Regions from separate parts of the Sphingomonas sp. P2_B6 genome, predicted to be linked through region 1. Evidence: riboswitches for the same ligand, from Rfam matches in the RefSeq annotation. Region 1 holds a riboswitch; the other holds the start of a gene.
The links. Region 1 has a riboswitch for cobalamin ahead of cobW (cobalamin biosynthesis protein CobW). Riboswitches for the same ligand answer to the same signal wherever they lie in the genome.

Region 1 (9,921 bases):
GATCAGGGCAAGCAGCGTGCCGAAGACGGCCCAGGGCAGGATCTCGCCGATCGGAATGGCCGTCTCGCCCCGGACGGGGATGAAGACGTCGTCGGCGAAGAGAGTCGTGGCCGGCATGTTCAGCTCCTTGACCGGGATGTACGCGTCCCGCGGGGATAATGTCGCGAGGAAGGTCTGACTCTCGACAGCAGGGAGGTGCTGCCGATAACAGTGGCGCGACCGTGCCGGAATTCCACCGGCTTCTTCCTCGGTCCTTCGGCATCGCCCTAGGACGGAACCGAGCGCAACGTCAACGATATCGGGAGGCCCGCCTGGCCACGCGACTGACCCTGCTCTGCCATGCCGCCACCGCCATGAGCCGCGTCGGCGGGTTCGCCGATCCCGCCGAGCCGCTCGACACCGAGGGGCTGCGCGCAGCGACCGGCCTGCGCATCGCGGGGCCCTCCCCACGGCATGTCGCCACCAGCCCGGCGTCGGCGGCGCGCCAGACGGCGGAAGCGCTTGGTCTGACCGCCGATATCGATCCGGCGCTCGGCGATATCGATCATGGCGACTGGAGCGGTAAAAGCGTTGCCGAGATCAATGCCGCCGATCCCGAGGCTGCTGCCGCATGGATCGCCGACCCCGGGGCGGGCGCGCCCGGCGGCGAGACGATGGCGGTGGTCGGCCTGCGTGTCGCCGAGTGGCTCACCAGCCAGGCCGGACGGGATGTGCCCGTGCTGGCGATCACCCACCCGGCCGTGGTGCGCGCGGCGATCGCCGCTGCCCTGTCGCTGCCGATCGGCGCGACGTGGCGGATCGATGTCGCGCCCCTCTCGGTGACGGTCTTGTCGTTCAATCGCGTCTGGCGGTTGCAGTCGCTCGGGCCGGTCACCGGGAGCGGATAAAGAAATCTCCATATCTTGCCGATGGGTTGGCAACCGCCTATTGGCGCGCTTGAGGAACGGGGTTGCCCCCGCGCCTCGTGATCGCGCCGGTGCCCCGAAAGGGGCTTAATCGGGAATGCGGTGCGGGCGGCTTCGGCCGTCCAACTCCGCGGCTGTCCCTGCAACTGTAAGCGGCGAGCGCGATGCACACCGCCTCTCTTCGAGAGGCAAGCCACTGGGCCGATCACGCGCGAGCGCGAAGGCTTGGGAAGGCCGTGCATCAAGCTATGACCCGCGAGCCAGGAGACCTGCCAGCGCACCGGTCGCTCTTGCCCTGGTCCAGGGAATGGCCAAGGCACGGAACTCCGTCTGAGCGACGAACCATGCGGCTGGGGCCGCATCGGTGCATGGTGCCGGGTGCTTTTGGCGTCGGCCCGTCGTCGTGCATCGACCGCTCGCCCAGGCGAACGGCACGCCCCCGCCACCGATGTTGGTCATGACGCCTTCGCGGATCGCGCTGCGGCGCCTCGCCGCTGCGGGCGACGCAAGAGTTTCCCATTGGCGTGCGATCCATGATCGCGCACCTGTCGACGTCGAAGAAGGAGAAGCAGCGTGAGCAAAGTGCCCACTACCGTCATCACCGGATTTCTGGGGGCCGGCAAGACCACGCTGATCCGCCATCTGCTGGAGAATGCGCAGGGGCGTCGCATCGCGCTCGTGATCAACGAGTTCGGCGACGTCGGCGTCGATGGCGAGCTGCTCAAGGGCTGCAATGACGAGGCCTGCCCGGAAGATGACATCGTCGAGCTGGCCAATGGCTGCATCTGCTGCACCGTCGCCGACGACTTCCTGCCGACGATGCAGAAGCTACTCGACCGGCCCAACCCGCCCGAGCACATCATCATCGAGACCAGCGGGCTCGCGCTCCCCAAGCCGCTGGTCAAGGCGTTCCAATGGCCGGACATCCGCACCCGTGCGACCGTCGACGGCGTCATCGCGCTGATCGATGCCGATGCGGTCGCGGCCGGACGCTTCGCCACCGACGAGGCGGCACTGGCGGCGGCACGCGCGGCCGACCCCAATCTCGACCATGATTCGCCGCTGGAGGAGCTGTTCGAGGAGCAGCTCGGCTGTGCCGACATGGTCGTGCTCAACAAGACCGACCTGGTCGATGCCGAGACGCTTGCGCGGGTCGAGGCGCTGGTCGACGCGGAGACGCGGCCCGGCGTACGGATCGTGCGCGCCGATCACGGCGCGGTCGATATCGCCGCGTTGCTCGGCATCACCGCGGCAGCCGAGGACGATCTCGATTCGCGCAAGTCGCATATCGACGATGGCGAGGAGCATGATCACGACGATTTCGACAGCTTCGTCGCGACCGGCGGTGAAGTTGCCGATCTCGACGCGCTCGTCGCCCGGCTGGGCGAGGTCATCGCCAAACACGATGTACTGCGCGTCAAGGGCATGGTCGCGGTCGCGGGAAAGCCCAGCCGCCTCGTCATCCAGGCGGTCGGCCCGCGCGTCCAGCATTTCTTCGATCGCGCGTGGAAGCCCGAAGAAGCGCGCCGCACTCAGCTGGTGGTGATCGGCCAGAAGGGGCTGGACCGCGCGGGAATCGAAACCGAACTCGCGAGCGTCCTCGGCTGATGCATCTGCTGTCCGCCACGCCGGGGACGGTTTCGAACGGCGACGAGGCAATCGACCTCGACCAGTCGCCGGGCGATATCGTGTTCCTGACCGTGGCGGATAGCGAGCTGGCGTGTTTCGCGCGGGCGGCCGAGGCGCTGGGCGATGGCGCGCCGCGTATCCGGCTGGCGAACCTGCTCCAGCTCAAGCATCCCTATTCGGTCGATCTCTATGTCGAGAAGGTGATCGCGAAGGCGAAGTTCGTCTGCGTCGTCCTGCTCGGCGGCAAGGCCTATTGGCCCTATGGGATCGACGAGATCGCCGCGGTTGCCCGCGCGCACGGCATCGCCTTCGCCGCGATCGCCGATGGACGCGAGGACGATCCGGCGCTCGACGCCGCCTCGACCCTGCCGCCCGAGACCTGTGCCCGGCTGCGCGACTATCTGCGCCAGGGCGGGGTCGCCAACGCAATCGGTTTCCTGCGCACCGCCGCTCGCCTGATCGCCCGAGACATCGGCACACCCGACGATCCGGTTCCGGTTGCCGATGCGGGATTGTATGTGAAGGGGGTCGATCGCCCTGCCCTGGCCGATCTGCATGCGCGCTGGACCGAAGGACGGCCTGTCGCCCTGTTCGTCTTCTACCGCGCCCTGACTATCGCCGGCACGCTCGACGCGGTCGATGCCATGGTCGCCGAACTCGAGGCGCAGGGCCTGAACGTCGCCCCGGTCTATGTCCGGGCGCTGCGCGAACCGTTCGCGGTCGACTGGCTGCGCGGGCTGATTACGGAACTGCGGCCCGACGTCATCCTCAACGCCACCTCGTTCGCCGCATCGTCGCCGGGCGAGAACAGGATCGGCGGCGTACTGGAGACCGCGGACTGCGTGATCCTCCAGACCGTGTTCGCCGGTGTCGAGCAATCGGCCTGGACAGACTCCCCACGCGGTCTCGGCCCGCGCGATCTCGCGATGAACGTCGCGCTGCCCGAGATCGACGGCCGGCTGTTCAGCCGCGCGGTCGCGTTCAAGGCCGCCGAGCGGTTCGACGCGCGCACCGAATGCGGGATCATCGTGCCCAGGGTCGCACCGGACCGGGTCGCCTTCGTCGCCCGACTCGCCGCCAATTGGGCGAGGTTGCGCCGAACGCGGGCAGCGGAACGCCGGATCGCGCTGGTCCTCGCCAACTACCCCAATCGCGACGGCCGGATCGGCAACGGCGTCGGCCTCGACGCGCCAGCCAGCGCGGCGGCGATCCTCACCGCGCTCGGCGGCTCCGGCTACGCGATCGGCGAAGCGCCCACCGACGGTGCGGCCTTGATGGACACGATGGTGGCGGGCGTCACCAATGCGCTCGATTCGATCGACCGGCCGGGCGAGATCGCACTGGCGATCGCCGACTATGCCCAAGCCTTCGACGCTCTGCCCCAGGCCGTGCGCAACGCGGTGAGCGAGCGCTGGGGCGCAGCCGAGGCAGACCCGTTCGTGCGGGACGGTGCTTTCCGCCTCGCGGTGCACCGGTTCGGCAATATCGCGGTCGCGGTGCAGCCAGCGCGCGGCTATAATGTCGATCCCAAGGCGACCTATCACGATCCGGCATTGGTGCCGCCACACGCCTATCTCGCCTTCCATTTCTGGCTGAACCGGCATTTCGGCGCGCACGCGGTCGTCCATGTCGGCAAGCATGGCAATCTCGAATGGCTGCCGGGCAAGGCGCTGGCGCTGTCCGAGACCTGCTTCCCCGAGATCTGCGCGGGCCCGGTGCCGCAACTCTACCCGTTCATCGTCAACGATCCCGGTGAGGGCACCCAGGCCAAGCGCCGGATCGGCGCGGCGATCGTCGACCACCTCACCCCGCCACTGACCCGTGCGGAAAGCTATGGGCCGCTCAAGCAGCTCGAAGCGCTGGTCGACGAATATTATCTCGCCGCCGGCATGGACCCGCGCCGGATCGCGCATCTCAAGGGCGAGATTCTCAACCTCGCCCGCTCGCAGGGCCTCGATACCGATGCCGGCGCGGTCGGCGATGGCGACGATGCGCTCGCCGCGCTCGACAATTATCTGTGCGAGCTGAAGGAAATGCAGATCCGCGACGGGCTGCACATCTTCACCCGCTCGCCCGAAGGCCGGCTGCGCACTGACCTGCTGATCGCGCTGTCGCGCACCCCGCGCGGCTATGACAGTCCCGGCCAGGCCTCACTGCTGCGGTCGATGGCGGACGATCTGGGGCTCGGCTTCGATCCGCTCGATTGCATCATGGGCGATGTCTGGGCCGGACCGAAACCGGCGCCGCTTGCTGACATCTCGAATGACCTGTGGCGGACGTTCGGGGACACCGTCGAGCGCCTCGAACTGCTGGCGATCGCGCTGGTCGAGGGCATGGAAGCCCCGGGGCCCGCGTCGGCGACGGTATTGCAGGCCGTGCTCGGCGATCTCGCCGCGCGGGTCGACGCCTGTGGCGATGCTGAACAGTCCGCGCTGCTTGCCGGCCTCGATGCGCGCTTCATCGCGCCCGGCCCCTCGGGCGCTCCCACCCGGGGACGGCCCGACGTGCTGCCGACCGGGCGCAACTTCTATTCGGTCGATACACGCTCAGTCCCGACCGCGACCGCCTGGGATCTCGGCCAGCGCTCCGCGCAATTGCTGGTCGACGACTATCTTCAGCGCGAAGGTGCGTATCCCAGCGCCATGGCGCTCAGCGCGTGGGGCACTGCGAACATGCGCACCGGCGGCGACGACATCGCCCAGGCGCTGGCGCTGATGGGGGTACGGCCGCGCTGGGACTGGACCTCAGGCCGGGTAATCGGGTTCGAAATGATGACGGTGACCGAGCTCCGGCGCCCGCGCGTCGATGTCACCTTCCGCGTGTCGGGCTTCTTCCGCGACGCCTTCCCCGAGCAGATCGACCTGATCGACAGCGCGGCGCGCGCGGTGATGGCGCTCGACGAAAGCGACCATGACAATCCCGCCGCCGCGCGCCACCGGGCCGAGACGGCCAGGTTGATCGATCAGGGCGCCGAACCCAAGGCCGCAACGCTACGCGCCGGCTTCCGTGTATTCGGGTCGAAGCCCGGCGCCTATGGCGCGGGCCTCCAGGCGATGATCGACGAACGTCTGTGGCATAGCCGCGCCGATCTCGCCGACGTCTATCTCGACTGGGGCAGCTATGCCTATGGCGCCGGGGTCGAGGGGGATGCCGAGCGCGACCTGTTCGCCGAGCGCCTGACCCAGGCCGATGCCGTCGTGCAGAACCAGGACAATCGCGAGCACGACCTGCTCGACAGCGACGATTATTATCAGTTCGAGGGCGGCATCGCCGCAGCGGTCGAGCATCTCAAGGGAAGCAAGCCGCTCAGTTATCATAACGACCATAGCCGCCCCGAGCGCCCGGTCGTGCGCACGCTCGAGGACGAGATCGGACGCGTCGTCCGCGCCCGCGTCACCAATCCCAAATGGATCGCCGGGGTGATGCGCCACGGCTATAAGGGCGCCTTCGAGATCGCCGCGAGCGTCGACTATCTGTTCGCCTTCGCGGCCACCACCCATGCGGTGCGCGACCATCATTTCGACGCCGTCCATGCCGCCTTTATCGAGGACGAGGCCGTGCGCGGCTTCATGGCCGATGCGAACCCCGCGGCGCTGCGCGAGACGGCCAGCCGCCTCGCCGAGGCGCTGTCGCGTGGGCTATGGAAGCCCAAATCGAACAGCGCGGGCGTCCTGCTCGCCGAGCTAGCTGGAGAAACGTCATGAAGCAGCGCACCGACGAAGAGCACAAGGCCAAGATGGAGAAGGTCCAGGCGGCGCACGAGAAGAAGCTCGCCACCAAGACGATCGAGAAGGGCCTGATCATCGTCCATACCGGCCCGGGCAAGGGCAAGACCTCGGCCGCGCTCGGCATGGTCGTCCGCGCGATCGGGCACGGCATGAAGGTCGGCGTCGTCCAGTTCGTGAAGGGCGCGATGGCGACCGGCGAGAAGGCGGTGTTCGACCGCTTCCCCGAGCTGATCGAATTCAAGCCGATGGGCGAAGGCTTCACCTGGGACACGCAGGACCGCGCCCGCGATATCGCCGTCGCGCGCGAAGCCTGGGAGGAAGTGAAGCGCATGATCGCCGATCCGAGCTACCAGATGGTGCTGGCCGACGAGCTCAACATCGTGCTGCGCTACGATTATCTGCCGGTCGAGGAAGTGCTCGAGGTGCTCGCCGCCAAGCCCGAAAAGACCCATGTCATCATCACGGGCCGCAACGCCAAGCAGGAACTGATCGATGTGGCCGATCTCGTCACAGAGATGACCCTGGTGAAGCACCCGTTCCGCGAGCAGGGCGTGAGGGCGCAGGCCGGGATCGAGTTTTGATCGCCCACGCCGCGCCACCGCGTTTCGACGCAGCGTTTCTCGACCAGCTGGACAGCTTGATCGCCTGGCGCCGCGACGTGCGCCATTTCCGTACCGACGCCTTACCCGACGAGACCGTGCTGGCGCTGCTGGAGACCGCGCAACAGGCGCCGTCCGTGGGCAATGCGCAGCCCTGGCGCTTCGTGCGGGTGCACTCGCCGTCCCTGCGCGAGCGCCTGGCCGACCATGTCGATAGCGAGGCACACCGCGCGGGCGCGGGTTATGTGGACGGACGACGCGATGCCTATAGCGCGCTCAAGCTCCACGGCTTGCGCGAAGCGCCCGAAATCCTGGCCGTGTTCTGCGACGAGACGACGCAGGCCGGTCACGGGTTGGGCGCTGCAACGATGACGGAGACCCGCGCCTATTCGGTGGTGCTGGCGATCTACACGTTATGGCTCGCCGCCCGCGCCCGCGGGATCGGACTGGGCTGGGTGTCGATCCTCGATCCCAAATTCGTGGAACGGTTGCTCGAGGTCCCGGCGGGCTGGCGATTGATCGCCCTGCTCTGTCTCGGCCACCCCGTGGAGGATTCGCCCGTTCCCGAACTGGAGCGGCGCGGCTGGCAGGGACGCCTCGATTGGCGCGGCAATGTCAGTGTGCGCTGATCTGCTCCGCCATCGCGCGCGCCGCCTGAACATAGGCGGCGCTGCCGCACACCGTCCAGGCCTGGGGGATGCTGATCCGGGGAATGCCGGCCAGCGCAGGATGGTGCAGCATCTCGGTGCCCTGGTCGGTGACCGTGTCGGTAGCGCTTTCGACGATGAGGAAGTCGGGCTGGGCTGCGACCATCTCCTCGATGCGGACCTGCGCGAGCACCGGCTTGTGGAGCCTGCCCGCGAGGTTCACCAGTCCGACGCGCTTCATCAGGTCGTCGATCAGCGTGCCTGTGCCCGTCATGAAGCCACGGCGCTGGTAATAGGCGGCGACCTTGCCGGCACCGGGACGCGGAATCTTCGCGAGCTCGACGTCCATCTGCGCGATCATCGCCTCGCCACGCTCGGGATGCCCGACCGCTGCCGCTGCCTTGCGGATCGAGGCATAGATGTCCTCGAGCCTGTTGGCGGTCTTGAGGTCGAGCATATGGTAATGCTGCCCCTTGAGCACGCCCATCGCCGCGCTGCGCCGCGCCGGCATGCCGATCACAAGATCGGGATCGATCGCGAGCACCTGCTCCGCCGAGGTCGAGAGGATCGGAAGCCCCCGCGCCTTGGCCGCGCCCGCGGACATATTCTTGTCCGCCGCATTATGGGTGAGGCCGGCAATCTGATCGCGATCGGCCAGCGCGAGGACGAGCTGATCCGCGCAGAGGTTCAGCGAGACGATCCGCCTGGGCTTGCCCGACGGCGCAGGGTCCGTGCCCCCGCGCGCCCAAAGCCCGGCGCCGCCCAGGGCCAGCAACGGCAAGGCAAGCGCCACAAGTCTATTCCAGTGCATCACCGCTTCCATAGCGGCCGCGATCCTGCCAGCAAGCGCCTCAGAGTCCCCGCATGACCAATTCCCGCTCCCTTCTCCTCGCCGGCCTGATCGGTTTGACGCTGCTGGCCGCCATCGCCTCGCTCCTGCTCGGGCCGGTCAGCCTTTCCTTCCCCAGGATGCTGGCGGCCCTTGCCGGGCACGGCGACAAGATCGCGCATGCGATCCTGTTCGACCTGCGCGTGCCGCGCACGCTGCTCGGCCTCTCGGTCGGCGCGATGCTCGGGCTCGCAGGCGCGGCGCTGCAAGGCTATTTGCGCAATCCGCTCGCCGAACCCTCGGTGCTCGGCACCTCCAACGCCGCGGCGCTCGGCGCGGTCGCTGCGCTGTATTTCGGCCTGTCCGAGCTTCATCCAGCGATCCTGCCGTTGCTGGCGATACTGTGCGCGATGGTCTCGCTGATCCTGCTGTTCGTCCTTGCCGGCCGATCGGAAAGCCCGCTGACCCTGATCCTCGCCGGCATTGCGGTGGCGACGCTCGCCGGCGCCGGAATCAGCCTCGCGCTCAACCTCTCGGCCAATCCCTTCGCGGCGATGGAGATCATGACCTGGCTGCTCGGGAGCCTCGAGAACCGTTCATTCGAGCATGTCTGGATCGCCTTGCCCTGCATCGCGATCGGCATGGCGCTGCTGCTCTGGAACGGGCGCGCACTCGATGCGCTGACCCTGGGCGAAGATGGCGCGCAGGCGCTGGGCGTCGACCTCAAGCGCACGCGGCTGCGGCTGCTGCTGGGCACCGCGATCGGCGTCGGCGGCGCGGTGGCGGTCTCGGGCGCGATCGGATTCGTCGGGCTGATTGTCCCGCATCTCATCCGTCCGCTCACCGATCGCAGCCCCTCGGCGATCCTGCTGCCCTCGGCGATCGGCGGCGCGGCGCTGCTCACCCTCGCCGATCTCGCCGTTCGGCTGATCGCGACCTCCAACGAGCTCAAGCTGGGCGTGGTCACGGCGTTCCTCGGAGTTCCCGTCTTCCTTGTCCATCTGATGCGGGAGCGGCGCCTGTGGTGAGCATTCGCCTCGAACAGGTCGAGGTGAGTCTCGGCCGCCGGAGTGTCGTGCGCGGCGTGAGCGCCGAGCTGCAGCCCGGGACACTCACCGGCATCGTCGGCCCCAATGGTGCCGGCAAGTCGACCCTTGCGCGCGCGATGCTGGCTTTGGTGCCCTATTCCGGCCGGATCCTCGTCGAAGGCACGGACGCCGCATCGATGACGCGCGTCGAGCTCGCCCGACAGCTCGCCTATCTGCCGCAAGGCCAGACCCTGCACTGGCCACTGTCCGTCGAGCGGCTGGTCGGGCTCGGCCGCCTGCCGCATCTCGGTCCCATGTCGCGGATCGGGGCGCAGGACGCCGCCGCGATCGACCGCGCGATGGAACGGGCGGACGTGCTGTATCTGCGCGAGCGGGTCGCCACCGAACTTTCCGGCGGCGAGCGCGCCCGCGTCCTGCTCGCCCGCGCGCTCGCGGTGCAGGCGCCTGCGTTGATCGCGGACGAACCGCTCGCGAGCCTCGATCCCGGCCATCAGATCGATGTGATGGAGTTGCTCCGGGGCGAGGCCCGTGCCGG
Region 2 (9,921 bases), on a different contig from region 1:
TGTCGGGCATGGCCAGCCCGCGATGATAGCGGTATCGATTGCCCGGGGCGCCGCGACGACAAGCGGCGAAGTGGGGATGTCGCATGGCAACACGTATGAACAGTCTGTCCGATCGCCAGGCCCTGTGGGCGTTCATCCTTGGCTGCGCGGCGGTCACGGCAGGCGTGCTGCTCCATATCCCGATGTTCCTGATGGCGAAGGACATGAGCTATCACCTTGCCGGCATGCCGATGGATTCGGGCATGATCTTCGGCATGTTCCTGATCGTCGGGGGCGTGATCGTCGCGGCCTATGGCCTGCTGCCGCGCAATCTCGCGGCACAGCGCGCGGCGGCCGAGGACATCACCATCGCCGCGCCCGAGGATGCCGCGCTCGGCTGGGCGCATTGGCGGCTGATGATCGTGCTGGTCGTCGCGCTGATCATCGATGTGATGAAGCCGGCCTCGCTCGGCTTCACCGTGCCCGGCATGATCGGCGAATATCATGTGCCGCGATCGACCGTGTCGCTGGTGCCGTTCTTCGCGCTGATGGGCACCGTGGTCGGGTCGGTGGTGTGGGGCGTGATCGCCGATATCTATGGGCGCAAGGCCTCGATCCTGCTCTCGGCGGTGATGTTCGTCGGCACCTCGATCTGCGGCGCGATGCCGTCGCTCGCCTGGAATATCGGCATGTGTTTCATGATGGGCGCGGCGGCGGGCGGCATGTTGCCCGTCACCTATGCCCTGCTTGCCGAGATGATGCCCAACCGGCATCGCGGCTGGAGCCTGGTGCTGGTCGGCGGACTTGGCGCGGTCGGGGGCTATTTCGCGGCAAGCGGGCTCTCGGCGGTGCTGCAGCCGATCTTCGGCTGGCGCATATTGTGGCTGGCAAACCTGCCGACCGGGCTCAGCCTCATTCTGCTGGGCGCGCTCATCCCTGAATCGGCCAAGTTCCTGCTCGCGCGTGGGCGCAAGGTGGAAGCCGAAGCGGTGATGCGGCGTTTCGGGGCAACCGTGCGGCGCGGGCCGCCGCCGGCGACGACCGGGGTCAACCACGGGCCGCTGACGGGCAGGCGGATGATCGGCAAGCTCACCGCGCTGACCGTGGCCGCGCTGACCTGGGGCCTGATCAATTTCGGCCTGTTGCTGTGGCTGCCGGCCGATCTCGTCGCCAAGGGCTATTCAGTCGCGGTGTCGAGCCGGCTGCTGGCGGAAAGTTCGCTGATCGCTTTCCCGACCGTGTTCCTGGCGGCGCTGATGTACAGCCGCTGGAGCACCAAATGGTCGCTCGTCACCATGATCGGCGTGACGCTGGCCGGGTTGCTCGGCGTGCTCAGGCTGGAGCTGGCGGGAACGGGCAGCCCGGTGCTGCCTGTCGCGCTGCTGATCGTCGGGTCGAACGGCATCCTCGCCATCCTGCTGCCCTATACCGCCGAGAGCTTCCCGTTGCGCGTGCGCGGGCGGGCGACCGGATGGGTCGCCGCCTGCACCAAGGCCGGCGGGCTGTTCGCGCAAGGGCTGAGCATCGCCGCGCTGATCCCGTCCATGGGACTGGCGGCGGTCATCATCATGGCGCCGGCGGTGGTCGCGCTTGGCCTGGTCGCCTGGTTCGGGCGCGAGACGCGCGGCGGTGATCTGCGCCACCTCGACGCATAAAGCGCGAGACGCCGATAACGACGAGGTCAGGCCAGACCTTCGTCACGCCCTACCGCTTGATACGCGGCGTTCCCATGAAATCGCGTTTGCCCAGCTTCACGCCTTGCGCGCGCAGGATCGCATAGGCCGTCGTCGCGTGGAAATAGAAGTTTGGCTGCGAGAAGGAGAGCAGGAAGTTCGCGCCCGTGAAGGGCATGATGGTTTCCCCGAAGGCGAACTGCGTATCGCAGTCCGCCAGGGCATCGAACGCGTCGCGATCAAGCGCCTTCAGGCTGCTGACCGCCGTCTGCAGGGTGTCGTGCAGGCCGGCAAAGTCCGTCGGCCAGGCCGACCGGTCGGGCGAGAAGCTGCCGGCCCGGACCCCCTCGATCCCGCCGACCGAATGGGCGGCGCAGGATTTCACCTGGTAGCCGAAGGGCAGCATGTCCGGTGCGAGGCGGGTGTCGATCAGCTCCGCTTCCATCCTGCCCTGTTCGGCGCAGAACGCCGCCGCCTTGTCGACCAGCGCATCGACCGCGCCCAGGATCTGGAGGTTGGACGGTACGACGGCATCGTAAAGGGAGAAGGACATGGGTTCTGGCTCCGGCTGATTTTGCGAGCTTATGGAGGCTCGGCGTGGCCGCGTCCATGTGCCGCTCGGCACTGAATGCATCATATAAAGAATTCTTTATATGATGCTTGACGCGCTGGTCGTAACATCTATCCTGTGATGGTCGAGGTTCTTCGCCCGGTTGCCCGATCGGAGCTAAGACGGGAAGCCGGTGCGGCCCTTGGGCTTATTCCGGCGCTGCCCCCGCAACTGTGAGCGGTGAGCGGCGGTCCATTTTGCGTCACTGGTCCGGACAAGGGACCGGGAAGGCCGGATCGTCGCATTGACCCGCGAGCCAGGAGACCTGCCTCGTCAGATAACGTCCTCCGGCGGGGTGCCCGGTCAGGCCGCGTGCAACACCGCGCCCCGGCTTGTCATTAGGGCGCGTGCTCGTTGCCGTGCGTCCGGCCTCACCTTGCCCAACGCAAGGCCAAGACGATGACCATCTCAGTCGCAACCCTCGGTTTCCCCCGTATCGGCCCGCGCCGCGAGTTGAAGTTCGCGCTCGAAAGCTTCTGGTCGGGCAAGTCGGATGCCGACGCTCTGTCGCTCGCGGCACAGGGCTTGCGCGCCGCTGCCTGGGCGCGGCAAAGGGCGTTGGGCGCCGACATCATCCCCAGCGGCGACTTCTCGCTCTACGACCATGTGCTCGATACCTCCGCGATGCTCGGCGCGGTGCCGGCGCGCTATGGCTGGAACGGTGGCAGGGTCGGCCTCGACACTTATTTCGCCATGGCGCGTGGTGCGCAGAGCGCGAAGGGTCACGAAGGCTGCGCGCATGGGCTGGACAGCACCGCGCAGGAAATGACCAAATGGTTCGACACCAACTATCATTACATGGTGCCGGAACTGAGCGCAGGACAGCAATTCGCGCTGTCGTCGAGCAAGGCAGTCGACGAATTCCTCGAGGCCAAGGCACTCGGATACCATACGCGGCCGGTGCTGTTCGGCCCGGTGACCTGGCTGACGCTCGCCAAGGGCAAGGACGTCGCCCCGCTGTCGCTGCTCGAGGCGGTACTGCCGGTCTATGAGGATGTGCTGGCGCAGCTCGCGCGCGCCGGTGCCGACTGGGTGCAGATCGACGAACCCTGCCTGGTGCTCGACCTCGACGACGATCAGCGCGCGGCGCTGAAGCAAGCGTACAGGCGCCTGTCAGTGAACGGGCCGAAGGTGATGCTCGCGACCTATTTCGGCGCGCTCGGCGACAATCTGGAACTGGCGACCGACCTGCCGGTGCACGGGCTCCATATCGATCTGGTCCGTGCGCCGGAGCAGCTCGAGCCGGTGTGGCAGCGTGCCCGGCCCGACCTGCTGCTGTCGCTCGGCGTGATCGACGGGCGGAACGTCTGGCGGGCCGATCTCGATGCGTTGATCGAGCGGATTGCGCCCGTCGCGGCCGAGCGCAACCTGGTGCTCGCGCCGTCCTGCTCGCTGCTGCACGTGCCGGCCGATCTCGCGATCGAGACCGCGCTCGACCCGGAGGTGAAGCAGTGGCTGGCGTTCGCGGCGCAGAAGATCGGCGAATTGTCGGTGCTGGCCCAGGCGCTCAACCAGGGCGCGGACAAGGTCGCCGAGCCGCTGGCGCTGGCCCGGGCGGCGGTCGAGTCGCGCAAGGCCTCGCCGCTGATCCACAATCCCGCGGTCGCGGCGCGGCTGGCGGCGGTCGATCTCGACATGACCCGGCGCACCTCGCCCTTCGCGGATCGCCGCGTGGCGCAACAGGGGCGGCTCGGCCTGCCGAGCTTCCCGACCACGACGATCGGCTCCTTCCCGCAGACGCCCGAGGTGCGCAAGGCGCGCGCCGCGCACATCAAGGGCGAGATCGACGACCTGGCCTATGAACAGTTCCTGCGCATCGAGACCGCCGCGACGGTCGAGTGGCAGGAGAAGATCGGCCTCGACGTGCTGGTGCATGGCGAGTTCGAGCGCAACGACATGGTGCAGTATTTCGGCGAGCAGCTTTCCGGCTTCGCTTTCACCCGCAGCGCCTGGGTGCAGAGCTATGGCTCGCGCTGCGTGCGGCCGCCGATCCTGTACGGCGATGTCGCGCGGCCGAAGCCGATGACGGTCGAGTGGTGGCGTTATGCCCAGTCGCTGACGAGCAAGCCGATGAAGGGCATGCTGACCGGGCCGGTCACGAGCCTCAACTGGTCGTTCGTGCGCGACGACCAGCCACGCTCGCAGAGCTGCCGCGAAATCGCGCTGGCGATCCGCGACGAGGTGATCGACCTGGAGGCGGCCGGCGCGGCGGTGATCCAGATCGACGAGGCGGCCCTGCGCGAAGGGCTACCGCTGCGCCGCGCCGACTGGCAGGCCTATCTCGACTGGGCGGTCGAATGCTTCCGCCTGACCGCATCGGGCGTGCGCGACGACACCCAGATCCACACCCATATGTGCTATTCGGAGTTCAACGACATCCTGCCCTCGATCGGCGCGATGGACGCCGACGTCATCTCGATCGAGACCGCCCGGTCGCAGATGGAGCTGCTCGATGCCTTTGCCGATTATGCCTATCCCAACGAGATCGGGCCGGGGGTGTACGACATCCATGCACCGCGCATCCCCGCCGAAGCGGAGATGACCGGGCTGCTGACGCTCGCGGGCAAGCGCCTGCCGGCCGAGCAGCTATGGGTGAACCCCGATTGCGGGCTCAAGACGCGTAAATGGGAGGAAGTCCGCCCCGCGCTGATCGCGATGGTCGCGGCGGCGCAGCGCATGCGCGTGCGGGGTGCCTATGACGCGGCCTGAGACCCCGCTCGAAACGATGCCGGACGAGCAGCCCGCCGTCCGCGTGACGGCGGTGCCGGCCGACGCCAATGTCTATGGCGATATCTTCGGCGGCTGGCTGATGAGCCAGATGGACCTCGCCGCTTCCTCGGTCGCCTCGCGTCACGCGGGCGGCCGGGCAGTGACGATCGCGGTGGAGGGCATGGCCTTCCACCGCCCGGTCTTCGTCGGCGACGAGGTGTCGGTGTTGGCCCGGCTGATCAAGGTGGGGCGGACGTCGATGCGGGTCCGGGTCGAAGCCTGGGCGCGCGACCGGCATTCGGAAGAGGCGAACAAGGTGACCGAGGCGGAGTTCGCGTTCGTGGCCGTGGGGCAGGACCGGCGGCCGAGGCCGGTGCGGGCGATGACGATGGTTTGAGCCACACCGTCATGCCGGACTTGTTCCGGCATCCATTCCGCGGCTGGGCGCAGCATTGCGTCGAATACGGTCCGCTTGCGGAACGATGGACCCCGGAACGAGTCCGAGGTGACGGTTGCGGGTGGGCTGGCGCCATCCTTCATCAAAAAAAAGGGGCCCGGTTTCCCGAGCCCCTCTTCATTTGTCCTTGCGGAACCGGGATCGCTTAGTCGCGGTCGCCGGTCAGGAAGGCTGGTGCGAACTCGGGCGCGGGGCCGTCGTCATTGCCGCCTTCGCTGCGCTCGCGGCGCGGGCCGCGGCCCTCGTCCCGCGCACCGCCGCCATCGCGACGAGGACCACGGCCGCCGTCACCATCACGACGCGGGCCACGGTCGCCACGGCCACCGCCGTCGCCACGCGGGCCACGGCCGCCGTCGCCGTCACGGCGCGGGCCGCGGGGGCCACGATCGCCGCGATCACCGCCTTCGCGGGGCTCGCGGGCGGGACGGGTGTCTTCCAGCTCGGCACCGGTCTCCTGATCGACGACGCGCATCGACAGGCGGACCTTGCCGCGCGGATCGATCTCGAGAACCTTGACCTTCACGGCCTGGCCTTCGCTGAGAACGTCGGCAACCTTCTCGACGCGCTCGTTCTTGATCTCCGAGACGTGGACGAGACCGTCCTTGCCGCCCATGAAGTTCACGAACGCACCGAAATCGACCAGGTTGACGACCTTGCCGTCATAGATCTTGCCGACTTCGGCTTCCTCGACGATGCCCTTGATCCAGGCGATCGCGGCGTCGATCTGCGCCGAATCCGACGAGCTGACCTTGATCACGCCCTCATCGTCGATGTCGACCTTCGCGCCGGTGGTGGCGACGATCTCGCGGATCACCTTGCCGCCGGTGCCGATGACGTCACGGATCTTCGACTTGTCGATCGTGATCGTCTCGATGCGCGGTGCGTGCGCCGACAGCTCCTCACGGGTATGGTCGAGCGCCTTGGCCATCTCGCCCAGGATGTGCGCGCGGCCTTCCTTGGCCTGGTTCAGCGCGACGCGCATGATCTCTTCGGTGATGCCGGCGATCTTGATGTCCATCTGCATCGTGGTGATGCCCTCGGACGTACCCGCCACCTTGAAATCCATGTCGCCGAGGTGATCCTCGTCGCCCAGGATGTCGGACAGGACGGCGAAGTCCTTGCCTTCCAGGATCAGGCCCATCGCGATGCCCGAGACCGGGCGCTTCAGCGGCACGCCTGCGTCCATCATCGACAGCGAACCGCCGCACACCGTCGCCATCGACGACGAGCCGTTCGACTCGGTGATGTCGGAGAGGACGCGGATCGTGTAGGGGAATTCTTCCTTCGACGGCAGCACCGGATGCAGCGCGCGCCAGGCGAGCTTGCCATGGCCGACTTCGCGACGGCCCGGCGCGCCGAAGCGGCCGACTTCACCGACCGAATAGGGCGGGAAGTTATAGTGCAGCATGAAATGCTCGTAGGACAGGCCGGTCAGGCCGTCGATCATTTGCTCGGCGTCGCGCGTGCCGAGCGTGGTGGTGCAGATCGACTGAGTCTCGCCGCGCGTGAACAGGGCCGAGCCGTGCGTGCGCGGGAGGAAGTGCACCATCGCCTCGATCGGACGGATCTGGGTGGTGGTGCGGCCGTCGATGCGCTGGCCGTCCTTGAGGATGGCGCCGCGGACGATCTCGGCTTCCAGCTTCTTCATCAGCTTGCCGGCGGCCATCTGGTCCTGCGGGGTCGCGTCGGCGAACGCCGCCTTGCCCTTGGCGCGGGCCTCGTTCAGCAGGTCCGAACGCTTGGACTTGTCGGTCACCTTGTAGGCGGCGGCGATGTCCTTGCCGATCAGCTTCTTCAGCTTGTCCTTGGCGGCCGTCAGGTCGGCCTGCTCGGCCATTTCCCAAGGCTCCTTGGCGGCCTGCTCGGCGAGATCGATGATCGCGTTGACGGCTTCGCGGCACGCCTTGTGGGCGAACTGCACGGCGCCGAGCATCACGTCTTCCGACAGTTCCTTGGCTTCGGATTCGACCATCATCACGGCGCCACCGGTGGCGGCGACGACGAGGTCGAGATCGCCTTCCTTGGTCTGCTCGAGCGTCGGGTTCAGGATATACTCGCCATCGACATAGCCGACGCGCGCTGCGCCGATCGGGCCCATGAAGGGCACGCCGGAGATGGTGAGGGCGGCCGAGGCGGCGACCATCGCGAGGATGTCCGGCTCGTTCTCGCCGTCATAGCTCAGCACCTGGGCGATGACGTTGATCTCGTTGTAAAAGCCTTCCGGGAACAGCGGGCGGATCGGGCGATCGATCAGGCGGCTGGTCAGCGTCTCCTTTTCGGTGGCGCCGCGCTCACGCTTGAAGAAGCCGCCGGGGATGCGGCCCGAAGCCGAGAATTTTTCCTGGTAGTGGACGGTGAGCGGGAAGAAATCCTGCCCTTCCTTGACGGAGCGTGCGGCGGTGACCGCGCACAACACGACGGTTTCGCCGAGCGTCGCGATGACGGCGCCATTGGCCTGGCGGGCAACGCGGCCCGTTTCCAGCGTGAGGGTCTTGCCGCCCCACTGGATGCTTACGGTTTTGGTATCGAACATTTTATTTCCTTCAACTCCGGCCGCCAAATGCGTGCCGGGGCCTATGTGCGGGCTTGACCGGCCCGCGCGGTTTGAGGTCTTTCACGGCCTCCGGACAATCAGCCGAATTGCATCCTGTCCTGTGTCCCCTTGATGGGGTCCAGTCTCGTCGATGAGCTGGCGGCCCCGCACATGGCGGGGTTTATCTGGAATATGAAAACGGCGCCCGAGGGCGCCGGTTTCTTACTTGCGAAGGCCGAGCTTCGCGATGAGATCGGTGTAACGCTGACCGTCCTTGTGACGGAGATAATCGAGCAGCGACCGACGCTTGTTGACCATCATCAGCAGCCCGCGGCGCGAATGATTGTCCTTCTTGTGGTCCTTGAAGTGCTCGGTCAGGTTGCGGATTCGCTCCGTGAGGATCGCGACCTGAACTTCGGGGGAACCCGTATCGCCTTCGGCGCGGGCATGGTCCTTGACGAGCGCTTCCTTGCGCTCCTGAGTGATCGACATCGTGATCCTTTCGCTTAGAGGTTGAAACCGCGAACGACGCGGACCTCGCGGTCCAGAACTTCCACCAGAGCGACCGGAACATCGTCCGATATCGCGAAGTGGAGGCCATCGTCTGCGGCGATCCCGATCAACACCCGCCCCTGTCGGAGCAGCCCTGCCTGATCGGGGGTGAGGGAGAGAGCCGGGATGTCGTCCAGCCCCGCCCTCAAGGGCAGGAGTTTGTCTTCAAGGGCGCGCCCATGGCCGAGTTCGTCCAGTTTGTCCAGCGATATCGAGTCCGCCAGGGTGAACGGGCCGGCCTTCACGCGGCGGAGCATGGTGACATGCCCGACCGTGCCGAGCGCCAGCGCGATGTCGCGCGCGAGGCTGCGGATATAGGTGCCCTTCGAGACATGGGCGGTGAGGGTGGCCTCTTCAACTTCCTCCCTTGGCTCCTCCCCGGAGGAGCTTAGACTGTGGATCGTCACTGACCGGCTCGCCAGCACCACCTCCTCGCCCGCCCGCGCCAGATCATAGGCACGCTGCCCGTCGACCTTCAGCGCCGAATAGGCCGGCGGCACCTGTTCGATCGGGCCGGTGAAGCGGGGCAGCACTGCCTCGAGCGCCGCCAGTGTCGGCCGTACCTCCGACCAGGCGATCTCCGCGCCCTCCAGGTCGAGCGTGTCAGTCTGCACCCCGAAGCGAATCGTGAAGTCATAAACCTTGTCGCTGTCGAGCATGCGCCCGGCGAGCTTGGTCGCTTCGCCGATCGCGATCGGCAGCACCCCCGTCGCCAACGGGTCGAGCGTGCCGCCATGGCCGACCTTCAGCTTGCCATAGCCGCCGGCGCGAAGCGCGCGCTTGACCGCCGACACGCCCTGAGTCGAGCCGAGCCCGAGCGGCTTGTCGAGAATGATCCAGCCATGCACCGGATCAGACCGACAGGCCGGCGGACCCGAGCAAAAAACTGATCACCGCCCAGGCCGGCGGGCCGATCAGGCGCCCGACGATATTCGCGTTCGGCGCGATCATCGGCAGGATGACGAGCAGGAAGATCAGCAGCAGGAAGCCATAACGGCCGATCCGCGCATACTGCGCCGCGAGGGGGCGGGGCAGCAGGCCCTGCACGACGTGACCGCCATCGAATGGCGGGATCGGCAGCAGGTTGAAGATCGCCAGGAACACGTTGATCATCACGAAATTGATCAGATTCTCGGACAGAAAGGCGCTCGCACCGGTTGGCGTACCGCCCGGCCAGAATGCCATGAAGATCGCGATGGCGACGGTACCGAGTAGCGCGAGCGCGATATTCATGCCTGGACCGGCCAGCGCGACCAGCATCATGTGGATGCGCGGATTGCGCAACCGGCTCGCCACCACCGGCACCGGCTTCGCCCAGCCGAACACCGGCAGGTTGGCGATGGCGAGCGACAGCGGCAGCAGGATCGTGCCGACCGGATCGACATGCGTGATCGGGTTGACCGACAGG

Region 2: linked by a shared signal. The riboswitch ahead of metE (5-methyltetrahydropteroyltriglutamate--homocysteine S-methyltransferase) and the one ahead of cobW (cobalamin biosynthesis protein CobW) in region 1 are both predicted to bind cobalamin.

Annotation. Positions count from the first base shown of each region.
Region 1 is NZ_JBFUDK010000009.1:102,085-112,005, forward strand. It holds gene AC1DX5_RS14355 (CbtB domain-containing protein) at 1-117, opposite strand, end outside; cobalamin riboswitch at 137-297, opposite strand; gene AC1DX5_RS14360 (histidine phosphatase family protein) at 330-887, shown strand; cobalamin riboswitch at 958-1,196, shown strand; gene cobW (cobalamin biosynthesis protein CobW) at 1,479-2,513, shown strand; gene cobN (cobaltochelatase subunit CobN) at 2,513-6,238, shown strand; gene cobO (cob(I)yrinic acid a,c-diamide adenosyltransferase) at 6,235-6,843, shown strand; gene bluB (5,6-dimethylbenzimidazole synthase) at 6,840-7,490, shown strand; gene AC1DX5_RS14385 (ABC transporter substrate-binding protein) at 7,477-8,319, opposite strand; gene AC1DX5_RS14390 (FecCD family ABC transporter permease) at 8,373-9,365, shown strand; gene AC1DX5_RS14395 (ABC transporter ATP-binding protein) at 9,359-9,921, shown strand, end outside.
Region 2 is NZ_JBFUDK010000027.1:6,268-16,188, reverse strand. It holds gene AC1DX5_RS23495 (MFS transporter) at 84-1,634, shown strand; gene AC1DX5_RS23490 (DUF1993 domain-containing protein) at 1,684-2,205, opposite strand; cobalamin riboswitch at 2,334-2,549, shown strand; gene metE (5-methyltetrahydropteroyltriglutamate--homocysteine S-methyltransferase) at 2,662-4,971, shown strand; gene AC1DX5_RS23480 (acyl-CoA thioesterase) at 4,958-5,368, shown strand; gene pnp (polyribonucleotide nucleotidyltransferase) at 5,574-7,961, opposite strand; gene rpsO (30S ribosomal protein S15) at 8,184-8,453, opposite strand; gene truB (tRNA pseudouridine(55) synthase TruB) at 8,468-9,361, opposite strand; gene AC1DX5_RS23460 (site-2 protease family protein) at 9,366-9,921, opposite strand, start outside.